3 regions of the Streptomyces sp. NPDC054932 genome follow, and region 3 is predicted to be linked to each of the others. Evidence: riboswitches for the same ligand, from Rfam matches in the RefSeq annotation. Region 3 holds a riboswitch; each other region holds the start of a gene.
The links. A riboswitch is a leader RNA that binds a small molecule or an ion and turns the genes downstream of it on or off. The one in region 3 is predicted to bind cyclic di-AMP.
Positions count from the first base shown of each region.

Region 1 (4,562 bases), on a different contig from region 3:
ACGGCCGGACCGGGGCGGAGAGCGCTCGCGCGGCGCATGAGGCATATCAGGGTGTACCAGGGCAAGCTGGGGAAGGTCGAACGGCGGAAAATTCAGGCCGGAGGTCGGTCCGAGCATTCCGGACGTCGTGAGAGACTGGTCTAGACAACCGTAAGAACCTGAAGGGCATCACCATGGCAGAGCGCCGCGTCAACGTCGGTTGGGCCGAGGGCCTGCACGCTCGTCCCGCCTCGATCTTCGTCCGTGCGACGACCGCTTCCGGCGTCCCGGTGACCATCGCGAAGTCCGGCGGCGACCCCGTCAACGCCGCCTCCATGCTGGCGGTCCTGGGTCTGGGCGCCCAGGGCGGCGAGGAGATCGTCCTCGCCTCCGAGGCCGAGGGTGCGGACGCCGCACTGGACCGCCTCGCGAAGCTGGTCGCCGAGGGTCTCGAGGAGCTCCCCGAGACCGTCTGACCCTTCGGGTTCGACCTCATGCACGAAGCCGCGGTTCCGGTGCACCGGGACCGCGGCTTCGTCGTTCGTGTGCGGGGCCTGTCGCGCGGCGCCGCATGCGCACGGGCTCGCCACGACCGCCGCGCCGGGCCGGGCCGTTGACGCACGGGCCTGACACCGGGCACCGGAGAGCTGGCGAGCGAACGGGCACGGCCGAGCGCTGCGGGCGAGGCCGGGACCGGGGCCGGGGCCGGAGCCGGGCTCTGCGAGGCCTTCCGGCGTTGCCCGCCTGCGCCGGGTGCGACCCGGCGCAGACCCCGTCCCACCCGGGCTCCCGGCAGCACGCAACGGCCCGGGGAGAAATCCCGCCCGGCAGAGAAAATGGCCCGCCGAAATCCGGCGCACGCCGAATTGAGCTCCGCAGGAATTCCGCACGGCGAATTGACCCGCACAGAGCGGACCGGGCGCCGGACAGTGAATTCGCGCGATCCCACCCTTTGTATACGGCTCCTGTTAATGCCGGCCGCTCGACATGTTTACGGCAGGTTGCGAAGTCCTCACCGCCTGGCGGAGCCGCAGCCGGTGCGCCCCCGCCACCCGGTCGGCGTGCACCGCGGTCAGCGCCCGCGCCCGCTCGGCGTCGCCGCGCGCCACCGCGTCCACGATCGCGCCGTGCTCCGCCCAGGAGTCCACGGGCCGGGCCGGCGCCTCCACCGCGTACATCCACGTGATCTTGTGCCGCATCTGGGTGAGCAGCGCGATCAGCCCGGGGCTGCCGGAGGCCTGTGCGAGCGTCTCGTGGAACCAGCCGCCCAGGGACCGCAGGTCCTCCCCCTGGCCCCGCCTGGCCCGTTCCTGACCCAGCCTGACCAGTCCGCGCAGCACCTTGAGGTGTGCGTCGGTGCGCCGCCGGGCGGCTCTGGCGGCCGCCAGGGGCTCCAGGAGCATCCGCATCTCCAGCAGGTCCGCGGCCTCCTGCTCGGTCGGCTCCGCCACGCAGGCCCCCGCATGGCGCCGCGTGGTCACGAATCCCTCGGACTCCAGGGTCCGCAGGGCCTCGCGGACCGGGACGCGCGAGACCCCGTACCGGCGGGCCAGCACCTCCTCGGTCAGCCGGCCGCCCGGCTCGAACACCCCGGAGACGATGTCGTCGCGGATTGCTGTGCATACCGCGTGCGCAGGAATACGCAAGACCGAACCTCCGCCTATTTCCGACTGCCAGCCTCATTGCACGCACATGCGCGTGCTGCGACTCTATTGCAACACACGATAATTTCCGAGAGCGGCCGGAAATCCGAAACATTTGCACAAGAGCGCAACACAAAGGCCCCGGCTCGGGGAGCCGGGGCCTTCGGTGAAGCGGTGCGGTGCGGGGTCAGAGGCTGACACCGTGCGAGCGCAGGTACGCGATCGGGTCGATGTCCGAGCCGTACTGCGAGCCCGTGCGGGCCTCGAAGTGCAGGTGCGGGCCGCTGGAGTTGCCGGTGGAGCCCGACAGGCCGATCTGCTGGCCGGCGCTGACCTGCTGGCCGACTGAGACGCTCAGCGAGGTCATGTGCCCGTACTGGGTGTACGTGCCGTCGTTGTGCTTGATGACGACGTTGTTGCCGTACGCGCCACCCCAGCCGGCCTCGACGACGGTACCGATGCCCACCGCGTGGACCGAGGTGCCGGAGGCGGCGTGGAAGTCGATGCCCGTGTGGCTGCCGGAGGACCACATGCCGCCGCCCGCGTGGTACTGCGTGCTGACGTACGAGTCGTCGAGCGGGGCGACGAAGGTGTTGAGGCGCTTGCGCTCCTCCTCGCGGGCCGCACGCTCGGCGGCCTCGCGCTCGGCCTTGGCCTTGGCCTCGGCGAGGCGCTTGGCCTCCGCGGCCCGCTGCTTCGCGTCGGCCTCGGCCTGCGCCTTGACGGCGTCCTGCTCGGCGGCGCGGTGCTGGGACTCGGCCTGGGCGTTGATGTCACCTGCGAGGTCCTCGGCGACGACCACGGCACCCAGCCCGTTCTCCGGGGCGGAGCTGCTGTGGTTGTCCGCGGCGAAGGCCGGGGCGGCGAGGGAGCCGACCACACCCGTGGTGGCGATCGCGGCGATACCGGCGTAACCGGCGGTCTTCTTGCTCAGACGGCTGGAGCCACGGTGCTTACCGGTACCAGCGGGACGACTGCCAAACGCCATGAAGGGTTTGATCCTTTCCTTCCTTCTCGCCTACCGGGTTAGCTGACGGGTTCGGAGCAGGAAGGTCTCCTACGGGCCTCCTCTTGCGAGGGGGTCCGATTCACCCCAGGGACTCATGTGGGTCCCCGGCTCCCCAGGCTCGCGCCTGACGGGGACTCGGCGATCGCTGTCCGGTGCCGCGGGTGCGGCGGGCACAACTGACGGGCAGCACGGCCGACGCTAGGCGGATCATCAGTCAATCGCCAAACAGACGCGGCTTTTTGTTGCGTACGCCACACCGCATACAAGCAACCTCACCACTAAACGGACAAAAGGGGTTCCGGTGACCAAGTCACCAGAACCCCTTGCTGAAACCTTCAGCCGGCCATCGATCGGCCGTCACCCGGCCGTCAGTTGGAGACGACCGTGACCTCCCCGATCCCGAGCGCCCGCACGGGCTCCTCGATGAGCGTCGCGTCGCCCACCAGGACGGTGACCAGCCGGTCCGCCGGGAAGGCCTTCACGACCGCCGTGGTCGCCTCCACCGTGCCGGTCTCGGCCAGCCGGGCGTACAACTGCGCCTGGTAGTCGTCCGGCAGCTCCTGCTCGACCTGGTCGGCGAGGGTGCCCGCGACCGAGGCCGCCGTCTCGAACTTCAGCGGTGCCACGCCCACCAAGTTCTGCACGGCGACGTCGCGTTCGGCGTCGGTCAGACCGCCCGCCGCGAGGGTGTGCAGGACCTTCCAGAGGTCCTCCAGGGCCGGGCCCGTGTTGGGGGTGTCCACCGAGCCGCTGATGGCGAGCATCGAGGCGCCCTTGCCGTCCGCGGTGGAGCGCAGCACCTGCCCGAAGGCGCGCACGCCGTAGGTGTACCCCTTCTCCTCGCGCAGCACCTTGTCCAGGCGCGAGGTGAGGGTGCCGCCCAGGCAGTAGGTGCCCAGCACCTGGGCCGCCCACACCCGGTCGTGGCGGTCCGCCCCGATCCGGCCGATCAGCAGCTGCGTCTGGACCGCGCCGGGCCGGTCCACGATGACCACGCGGCCGGTGTCGTCCGCGGTCACCGGCGGCACCGGAAGGGCCGCGGCGGTGTTGCCCGTCCACGCGCCCAGGGTGTCCGCCAGCACGGCGTCCAGGTCGATGCCGGTCAGGTCACCGACGACCACCGCGGTGGCGGTGGCGGGGCGTACGTGGGCCTCGTAGAAGGCGCGCACGGCGGCGGAGTCGATCCGGGCGACCGTCTCCTCCGTCCCCTGGCGCGGCCGGGACATCCGCAGGTCGGCCGGGAAGAGCTCCTTGGAGAGCTGCTTGGCGGCGCGGCGCTGCGGGTTGGCCAGCTCGTGCGGGATCTCGTCGAGCCGGTTGCGCACCAGCCGGTCGACCTCGGCGTCGGCGAAGGCGGGGGCGCGCAGCGCCTCGGCGAGCAGGCCCAGCGCCTTGGGCAGCCGGGACGCCGGAACCTCCAGCGAGACCCGGATGCCCGGGTGGTCGGCGTGCGCGTCGAGGGTGGCGCCGCAGCGCTCCAGCTCGGCCGCGAACTCCTCGGCGGAGTGCTTGTCGGTGCCCTCGGAGAGCGCCCGGGCCATGATGGTCGCCACGCCGTCCAGGCCCGCGGGCTCGGCGTCGAGCGGGGCGGCGAGGTTGACCTCGACCGCCACGACCTGCTGGCCCGGCCGGTGGCAGCGCAGCAGGGTCAGCCCGTTGGACAGCTGCCCGCGGTCGGGGGCCGGGAAGGCCCACGGCTGCGGCTCGCCGGCCTGCGGCTGCGGGTGGAAGGTCATCGTGACGGCTGCGGTGTCGCTCACTGCTCCGCCCCCTCGTTCTCGTCGGACTCGTCGTGCTGGTCGGACTCGTCGGCTGCGATCGGCTCGTACACGAGCACCGCGCGGTTGTCCGGGCGCAGTCGGGCCGCGGCCACGGCCTGCACCTCCTCGGCGGTGACGTCGAGGACGCGCTGGACGGCGGTCAGCGCCAGC
Region 1 is NZ_JBSGXU010000024.1:43,431-47,992, forward strand. Features, by position in the region: gene ACWGE1_RS09865 (HPr family phosphocarrier protein) at 174-455, shown strand; gene ACWGE1_RS09870 (GntR family transcriptional regulator) at 948-1,625, opposite strand; gene ACWGE1_RS09875 (M23 family metallopeptidase) at 1,810-2,610, opposite strand; cyclic di-AMP (ydaO/yuaA leader) riboswitch at 2,624-2,782, opposite strand; gene ACWGE1_RS09880 (M16 family metallopeptidase) at 3,000-4,367, opposite strand; gene ACWGE1_RS09885 (M16 family metallopeptidase) at 4,388-4,562, opposite strand, start outside.
Region 1: another riboswitch for cyclic di-AMP. It lies ahead of ACWGE1_RS09875 (M23 family metallopeptidase); the one in region 3 lies ahead of ACWGE1_RS14570 (M23 family metallopeptidase).

Region 2 (4,562 bases), on a different contig from region 3:
CGGACGCGGCGACGTCGAGCGCGAGCGCGATGTCCTTGCCCGGGGTGTAGCCGGCCTGCTTGATGGCCTCGACGATGAGGTCGAGCGCGGCGCGGTTGGACTCCAGGTTCGGGGCGAAGCCGCCCTCGTCGCCCAGGCCGGTGGACAGGCCCTTGGTGTGCAGGACCTTCTTGAGGGTGTGGTAGACCTCGGCACCCCAGCGCAGCGCCTCGGAGAAGGACTCCGCGCCGATGGGGGCGATCATGAACTCCTGGATGTCCACGTTGGAGTCGGCGTGCGACCCACCGTTGAGGATGTTCATCATCGGAACGGGCAGCAGGTGCGCGTTCGGACCGCCGAGGTAGCGGAAGAGCGGAAGGTCCGAGGCCTCGGACGCGGCGTGCGCGACGGCCAGGGACACGCCGAGGATGGCGTTGGCGCCGAGCGAGCCCTTGTTGTCGGTGGCGTCCAGGTCGAACATGGCCTGGTCGATCAGGCGCTGCTCGGTGGCGTCGTAGCCGACGAGCTCCGGGCCGATCTGCTCGATGACGGCGAGGACGGCCTTCTCGACACCCTTGCCGAAGTAACGGTTGGGGTCACCGTCACGCAGCTCGATGGCCTCGAATGCACCGGTGGAGGCGCCGGACGGGACTGCAGCACGGCCGGTGCTGCCATCGTCGAGGCCCACCTCGACCTCGACCGTGGGGTTGCCTCGGGAGTCCAGGATTTCCCGGGCTACGACGACGTCGATGGACGGCACGAGCATCTCCTTCTGGGATGTGACGCTGAGTGTGCGGTGGCGTGTCAGGCCGTGGGATGGCCTTGCCGCCTAGAGCCTAACCGGCTCCGGGCACTCGGCCGCCCGACCGCCCGGACCCTGGGACGAAAAAGAGGCCGAATACCCCTCTTCCGGGACATACGTCTCATGATCATCGGCGTTCGGCGGCCGCGCGCAGCACCGCCCGGCGCGTGGAGCACGCGCCGGGCGGTGGACATCCTGCACACGGTCAGCTGACGCCGTGTACACGTTCTGCGGCCGTTGCCGCAGTGTTCAGCTGAGCTTGAGCTTCTGACCCGGGAAGATCAGGTCGGCGTCCGAGACGATGTCCTTGTTCAGCTCGAAGAGCTTCTCCCAGCCGCCCTTGACGCCGTTGGCCTCGGCGATGGTGCCCAGGGTGTCGCCCGGCTTGACCTCGTACGAGCCGTTGCCGGTCTTCGGCGCGGCCGGAGCCGCGGCGCGCTCGGAGCGGGTGGTCGGAGCCTCGGCGCGCTTGGTCTCCTTCTTCGGCGCGGCCTTGGTCTCGACCTTCTTGGTCTCGGTCTTCGGCTTCGGCTGCGGCTTGTTCTGCGCCGGGGTGCCGGAGCCGCCACCGTTGTACGAGGAGTTCGACAGGCCCTTGCCGCAGTGCGGCCAGGCACCCTTGCCCTGACCCTTGAGGACCTTCTCCGCGACGGCTATCTGCTGGGCCTTCGAAGCCTGGTTGGCCTGCGCGGCGTACACCTTGCCGCCGTACCCGGCCCAGGTGGAGGACGAGAACTGCAGGCCGCCGTAGTAGCCGTTGCCCGTGTTGATGGCCCAGTTGCCGCCGGACTCGCACTGCGCGACCTTGTCCCACTCGGAGGCGGTGGCGGCGCTGGCGCTGCCCGCGGCCATCAGCGGGGCTGCGACGGCCACACCGGCGACACCGGCGAGCGTGACGATGCGGACGGCCTTGGAACCGCGGCGGTGCTTGCCCTTGCCGGAAAGCAGCATGGAGTTCTCCTCACCGACGCCTACGAGGTGAGCTGTCGGGTTCGGGCGAGTGAGTTGCCCGGCCGTGCGACCTAGCGCACGTCTTAACCCCAAGCCGGTGGCGTGACCGTCTCTCAACGGCCGCTCCCGGCACCTACCTTGGTTCCCCCGCTCCTGCCTTCGGCGCTTGACGCGACGACTGTTCCCTCCGTCCGCCGGCAGGATTCGGCGATGCGGTCGAAGGAGCTCGCGGTGGCGAGCGATTCAGAAGGTAGACAGGTCTCTCCCCGATGTTCAACGAGGAACATCGGGGAGAAACGGGCCTACTTGCGCTCCTCACGAGGACGTTTGCGCAGGTGAGGGCGGGGTTTGCGGAAGCCCCCGGGCGAGACACGCCAGTTGACCGGAAGAGACGCATGTCTCACTTACAGAAAACCGACATTCAACTCTTTCCGGATAACTGAACTGTCCTTATTACGTAGTTAGATCCAGATTCTGGCCGGGCTTGATCAGGTCGGCGTCCTGACCGATGACCTGCTCGTTGGCCTCGTAGAGACCGTTCCAGCCGCCCTTTACGCCCTTGGCGACCGCGATGGTCGCCAGGCTGTCGCCCTCCTGGACCGTGTACGTGGGGTTCGACGCGGCACCGGACGGGGTCGACGGCTCGGCCGCCGGCGCACCGCGGTGCTTGCCGCTGCCCCCGACGGGAGTGGCACCCAGGGTCTCCGGGGTCTGCGGGGCCCCGGGGGCCGCCGGGTCGACCGGAGGCAGCCCCGGCGTGACGGGCGGGGTGGTGGGCGGAGTCGTGGGCGCGGTCGGGTCCACCGGCAGCGTCGGGTCCACCGGCAGCGTCGGCGCCGTCGGGTCGACGGGGGCCGGCGTGGTGGTCGGGTCGCCCGGGAGGGTCGGCTCGACGGGAGGCGTCGTCGGGATGTCCGGCGCGGGCATGACGGGCAGTCCGACGGACGGGGCGTCGGGAATGAGGAAGGGGGTGCCGGACGGGCTCGGGACCGGGGTCGGCGCACCGTAGTCCGTGGACGGCTTGCCGCCGCGGGTGGACGGAACGGCGTCGTCCGGACGGGACGCCGTGGGGGCGAGCGGGCCCTTGCCGCCGGGCAGACCGGGGTCCACCTGCGCGGCGGGGCTCTGCCGGTCCAGACCGGCCGAGGCCGCGCACATCGACCAGGCCTGCGGCCCCGTCGAGCCCAGCACGCGCTCGCCCACGGCGATCTGCTGCGACCGGCTCGCCAGGTCGGGGCGCTCGGCGAAGTCGAGCCCGCCGTTGCTCTGCCACTCTTCCTGGGTGAACTGGAGTCCGCCGTAGGCACCGCTGCCGTAGTTGGCACTCCAGGAGCCGCCGCTCTCGCATTCGGCGACCTTGTCCCAGGTCGACGTGTCGGCGGCAGCGGCGTTGGTGGCCGCCAGCAGCGGCAGAGCCAGGGCAGAGCCAGTGACTCCGGCTGTGACGACCAGCGCGGGGACCTGGCGGGGGCGTCTGTGTCGGCCGTTCCCGGAACGCATGTAGGTGCACCTTTCGCATAACAGCGGGGTAACGGCAGAACCTAGCGGCCTTAGAACGATTGTCACAAGTTCCGTCAGTAGCTGACTTTCAATCAGATAGTGCGCAAACGGTTTTGAGCCGTGAAGCGAACGGGAAGAGTACGAAGCCCTCGCATGATCAACCCCCCGCGCCAGCGCAGGTCTTGGGGTGGAACGGCGAGTTCCAGATCGGGCAGGCGGGTCAGCAGGGTCGCGAGCGCGGTCTGTCCTTCAAGTCGGGCGAGCGGGGCACCCAGGCAGTAGTGGATGCCGTGGCCGTACCCGAGGTGCTGGTTGTCGGTCCGCGAGAGGTCGAGGGTGTCCGGGTCCGCGAACCGCTCGGGGTCCCGGTCGGCGGCCGCGAGGACGACCAGGACCGGATCGCCGGTGCCGATCCGCATGCCGCCGAGGGTCAGCGGCTCGGTGGCGAAGCGCCAGGTCGCCAGCTCCACCGGGCCGTCGTAGCGCAGCAGTTCCTCGACCCCGGTGGCCAGCAGTCCGCTCTCCCCGGCGGCGAGGGAGAGCTGGAGGCGCTCGCGCTGGCCGGGGTTCATGAAGAGGGAGTGGACCCCGTTGCCGATGAGGTTCACGGTGGTCTCGAAGCCGGCGAAGAGCAGGATGAAGGCCATGGCGGTGGCCTCGCCCTCCGTCAGGTGGTCGCCGTGGTCGCTCGCCCGGATCAGGTCGGAGATCAGGTCGTCGCCCAGATCATCCCTTTTGCGGTGGATGAGTTCACCGAGGTAGGTCCGCATCTGCTTGACCGACCGGGCGACCCCGCCGCGCGGACCGCCGCCGTGGCGGATCATCATGCCCGCCCAGTCCCGGAAGTCGTCCTGGTCCTCGCGCGGTACGCCGAGCATCTCGCAGATGGCGTAGATGGGCAGCGGGAAGGCGAACTCGTGGATGAGGTCCGCCTCCCCCTTCTGCGCGAAGGCGTCGATCAGATGGTCGGTGAGCGCCTGCACCCGCGGGGCGAACTCGGCGACCCTGCGCGGGGTGAACGCCTTGGACACCAGCCGCCGCAGCCGGGTGTGGTCCGGCGGGTCGATGTTGAGCAGGTGCGTCATCAGCTCGGCCTTGCGCTCCCCCGGGATCCCGGTCTTGCCCTTGGCGTGCGCCGGCTCCGCGTGGTGCGCCGGATTCTTGCTGAGCCGCTGGTCGGCGAGGGCCTGGCGGGCGTCGGAGTACCGGGTGACGAGCCAGGCCTCGACCCCGCTGGGCAGCGTGGTGCGGTGCACCGGTGAGTGCTCGCGCAGCCAGGCGTAGGCCGGGTAGGGGTCGGTCGCGAACTCCCAGTCGAAGAGGGTGGGGC
Region 2 is NZ_JBSGXU010000121.1:18,746-23,307, forward strand. Features, by position in the region: gene eno (phosphopyruvate hydratase) at 1-745, opposite strand, end outside; gene ACWGE1_RS27345 (transglycosylase family protein) at 1,031-1,732, opposite strand; cyclic di-AMP (ydaO/yuaA leader) riboswitch at 1,735-1,907, opposite strand; gene ACWGE1_RS27350 (transglycosylase family protein) at 2,186-3,232, opposite strand; gene ACWGE1_RS27355 (cytochrome P450 family protein) at 3,325-4,562, opposite strand, start outside.
Region 2: another riboswitch for cyclic di-AMP. It lies ahead of ACWGE1_RS27345 (transglycosylase family protein); the one in region 3 lies ahead of ACWGE1_RS14570 (M23 family metallopeptidase).

Region 3 (4,562 bases):
CACGAGGATCGCGATGGGGGACCTCGCGGCCCTGGAGCGGGAGCTGAAGCGCGGGGATGTGGCCGCCTTCGTCGTCGAGCCGATCCAGGGCAAGGGGGTCCTGGCCGCCCCGCCCGGATTTCTGCTCGCCGCGCAGGAGGCGCTGCACCGGCGGGGGGCGCTGCTGATCGCGGACGAGGTGCAGACCGGCCTCGGACGGACCGGGGACTTCTACGCGTACCAGCACGAGCCGGGCGTGGAGCCGGACCTGGTGTGCGTGGCGAAGGCGCTGTCGGGCGGCTACGTGCCGGTCGGCGCGACCCTGGGCAAGGACTGGATCTTCAAGAAGGTCTACTCGTCCATGGACCGGGTGCTCGTGCACTCCGCGAGCTTCGGTTCCAACGCGCAGGCGATGGCGGCGGGCCTGGCGGTGCTGTCCGTCATGGAGGACGAGGAGCTCGTGGCGCACGCCCGGGCGACGGGTGACCTGCTGCGCGGGCGCCTGGCCGCGCTCGTGGACGAGTACGAGCTGCTGCACGAGGTGCGCGGGCGCGGGCTCATGATCGGCATCGAATTCGGCCGGCCGTCCTCACTCGGCCTGCGCAGCCGGTGGACCATGCTGCAGGCGGCCCGCAAGGGTCTGTTCGCGCAGATGGTCGTGGTGCCGCTGCTGCAGAAGCACCGGATCCTCACCCAGGTCTCCGGGGACCATCTGGAGGTGATCAAGCTGATCCCGCCGCTGATCGTGGACGAGCGGGACGTGGACCGGTTCGTCGGGGCCTTCCGTCAGGTCATGGACGAGGCGCACGGCGGGTCCGGGCTGATCTGGGACTTCGGAAGGACGCTGGTGAAGCAGGCCGTCGCGGCGCGCTGACGGCCTGCCGCCCCTGCGGGGAACCGGTCCCGGGCGCGTCAGACCAGGAGCCGGTCGCGCAGCCGGTCGAGGGTCTCGGGCTTCAGCCCGAGGCCCTCCGCCAGGTAGGCGTCCACCCCGCCCCAGATCTCGTCGATGGTGTCGAAGGCGGCCACCAGGTACTCGGCGCGGGCGTCGAAGAGCGGCTGGAGCAGCTCCATCACCTCGGGGGAGCGGGCCTCGGGCGACTCGCCGCTGCGGCGGACGCGGTAGCGGCGGTGCGGGGCGTTCGACTCGAGGTAGTCCGCCACGATGGCCTCGCGCTCGACGCCCAGCGCGAGCAGCGTGACGGCGATCGACAGGCCGGCCCGGTCCTTGCCGGCGGCGCAGTGCATGAGGGCGGGGACGCTGTCCTCGGCGAGGGCGTGCACGACCCGGCTGTGCTCGGCGGTGCGGTCGCGGATGATCCCGCGGTACGAGTTCGACATCCGGGCCGCGGCCTTGCCGTCGCCCAGGAGTGAGCGCAGCTGGGCCAGGTCGCCGTCGCGGACCAGCCGCCAGAACTCCCGCCCGTCGGCCGGGTCCGAGAGCGGGATGTTGACGTTCAGGACGCCGGGCAGCTCGACGTCCGCCCCCTCCAGCGCGTGGTCGGCGCCGTTGCGGAAGTCGAAGACGGTGTGGAGGCCGAGCGAGGCGAGGAACTCTGCATCGCTTTCGGTGGCATGTGCGAGATGTCCGCTTCGGAACAGTCGTCCCGTCCTGACCGTTCGGCCGTCAGAAGTCGGCAATCCGCCCACATCGCGGAAATTGCGCACTCCGGTCAGCTCCGGCTCCTGTATCTGCTGGGTCAAAGCAACTCCTCCGCCACGTCGTGGGCCCTCTGTCCGAATTGCACTGCTTGGCGCCAACTTGCCATATCCGGAGGCGAGATCGGGCACGTCCCCGTGAGCCAGATCATACGGTGACCGTGAGTGCCTGATCGCTAAAGGCGAATGGCCCAGTCGGAGCGGCTGTTGACGGTGGGGAATGGACGGAGGGTGACCGGAATTTCGTCGGTCCCTCATGTCTGTGATTCCGTCAGGGAATTCATGGCTTGTTCCGTGCAGCCGCAAGGGATTACCTTCGCGATCGATCCGGGTGGACCGCCAAATCCTGCCGCCTCCCGGAAACCGCACCCGACCTATTCGTGCGGCAGGAGCGGGGGAACCAGGTAAGCCGCTGTCCCGGAGATCTTTTCGCCGGGACGGCTCGGGGTGAAGCCGTTCATGTCCCGTACATGTACGGCCGGACATCTCCAGTCCGAACCCGACAGCTCACCTCGCAGGCGCCGGAGAGGAATTCGTCATGCCTGCAAAGGGTAAGCACCGCCGCCCCAAGTCCCTTTCCCTTTCGCGCGGTTTCGCCGTCGCCGGAACCGGTGGCGCGGCCCTCGCGCTCCCGCTGATCGGTGCCGCCGGCGCCCACGCGGCCGGCGCCCCCGCCGCCGCGACGGCCGTGACTCCCGCGGTGGCCCCGCAGGCCCCGGCCGCGCTTCGGACGGCGCCCGTCGCCGCCGTGCAGGCAGTCCCGACCGTCTACACGGTCGTGCCGGGCGACTACCTCTCCAAGATCGCCGCCGAGCGCCGGCTGTCCGGCGGCTGGGAGCAGCTGTACGCCGACAACCGCGAGGCCGTCGGCAGCAACCCGTCGCTGATCCACCCCGGCCTGAAGCTGACCCTCGGTGGTCCGGGCGAGGCGGCTCCGGCCGAGCCCGCCCCCGAGGTCGCCCCCGAGGCCGCCCCCGAGGCCGACGCGAAGCCGGCCGCGGAGGCAGCGCCGAAGCCCGTCGCGAAGTCCTCCCCGAACAAGGCCCGCAAGCAGGCCGCGCAGGCCGCCCCGGCGCAGCAGGAAGCGGCCGCCGAGGCTCCCGCCGCGCCGCAGTCGGCCGGCGGCTTCGTGGCCCCGGTCGGTGGCGGGATCTCCACCCAGTACAAGGTCGCGGGCAGCATGTGGTCCTCCGGTTACCACACCGGCGTCGACTTCATCGCGAGCATGGGCACCACCGTCAAGGCGGTCGGCGAGGGCACCGTGGTCTCCGCCGGATGGAGCGGCTCGTACGGCAACGAGGTCGTCATCCGGCACGCGGACGGCAAGTACTCCCAGTACGCCCACCTGTCCCAGCTCTCCGTCTCCTCCGGCCAGAGCGTCACCGCCGGCCAGACCATCGGCCTCTCCGGTTCCACCGGCAACTCCACCGGCCCGCACCTCCACTTCGAGATCCGTACGAGCCCGTCCTACGGCTCTGACATGGACCCGATCGCGTACCTCCGCTCGAAGGGCGCGAGCCTCTGACGGCACCCGCCGTCGGAACTCCGACACGCGTGAGGCCGGGACCCGAGGGGGGTCCCGGCCTCACGTGTACTTATTCCTTATCCCTCGCGTGGTACAGATCACGGTCCGTCAACCCCTCATTACGTTGGCGTAGGTTGCTTTCGGGGGTGAAGGATGGGTTCTCGTGGCAGCGACGACGACGAAACTCAAGACCATCGGCTCGTACGCGGCGATCGGGGACAGCTTCACCGAGGGCGTGGGGGACCCGGGACCCGGGGATTCATTTCTCGGCTGGGCGGACCGGCTCGCCGTGCTCCTGGCCGATCAGCGCGAAGAGCATGACTTCCGGTATGCGAATCTGGCGGTGCGGGGGAAGCTCCTGGACCAGATCGTGGCCGACCAGCTTCCGAGAGCCAAGGCCCTCGCACCGGACCTGGTGACCTTCTGCGCGGGCGGCAACGACATCATCCGGCCCGGCACCGACCCGGACGACGTGGCGGAGCGGTTCGAGGCGGCCGTGGCCGACCTCACCGGATCCGTGGGCCAGGTCATGATCACCACGGGCTTCGACACGCGCGGCGTTCCGGTGCTCAAGCACCTCCGCGGCAAGGTCGCGACGTACAGCGCGCACGTCCGCGCCATCGCCGACCGCTACGACTGCCCGGTGCTCGACCTCTGGTCGCTGAAGTCCGTACAGGACCGGCGGGCGTGGGACACGGACCGGCTGCACCTCTCTCCCGAGGGGCACACGCGGGTCGCGCTGCGCGCCGCGCAGGTGCTCGGGCTGGACGTACCCGCCGACCCCGACCAGCCGTGGCCCCCGCAGCGGCCGCGCGGCTCGGTGGACGTGACCCGGGACAACATCCAGTGGGCGCGCGAGCACCTCGCGCCGTGGATCGGCCGACGGCTGCGCGGGGAGTCCTCCGGGGACCACGTCGAGGCGAAGCGGCCGGACCTGCTGCCGCTGTAGCGGGCGCGGGAGCCGGAAGCGGAATCCTTCGGGGCCGGTGTGCGTTGGGATGGTCGTAGAGCGACGACCATCCCGACCCGATCCTCCCTGGAGGCGCTTTGACCGGCTCCCGTCCCTTGCGTCCGCGGCTGCGTGCCCTGCGGCCCGAAGCCTTCGGTGCGGACCCGTCCGGTGCCCGGCTGGAGCGGATCCGCCGCTCGCCGAACTTCGCCGACGGCGTCTTCCAGAACCCGGTCGGGGCCCGGAACAGGCCCTCGGGGTCGATGGCGGAGTTCGCCAAGATCTACTTCCACCGGGAGCAGCGGGTCCGGCGCAGCCCGGCCGCGCCGATCCCGGTCCACCCGACGACCCTCGCGGACCTGGCGAAGCCGCCCGTGAGCGGCCTGCGGCTGACCTGGATGGGGCACTCCAGCGTGCTCGCGGAGATCGACGGGCGCCGGGTCCTGTTCG
Region 3 is NZ_JBSGXU010000042.1:4,403-8,964, forward strand. Features, by position in the region: gene ACWGE1_RS14560 (aspartate aminotransferase family protein) at 1-853, shown strand, start outside; gene ACWGE1_RS14565 (tyrosine-protein phosphatase) at 892-1,683, opposite strand; cyclic di-AMP (ydaO/yuaA leader) riboswitch at 1,999-2,174, shown strand; gene ACWGE1_RS14570 (M23 family metallopeptidase) at 2,177-3,163, shown strand; gene ACWGE1_RS14575 (SGNH/GDSL hydrolase family protein) at 3,327-4,112, shown strand; gene ACWGE1_RS14580 (MBL fold metallo-hydrolase) at 4,211-4,562, shown strand, end outside.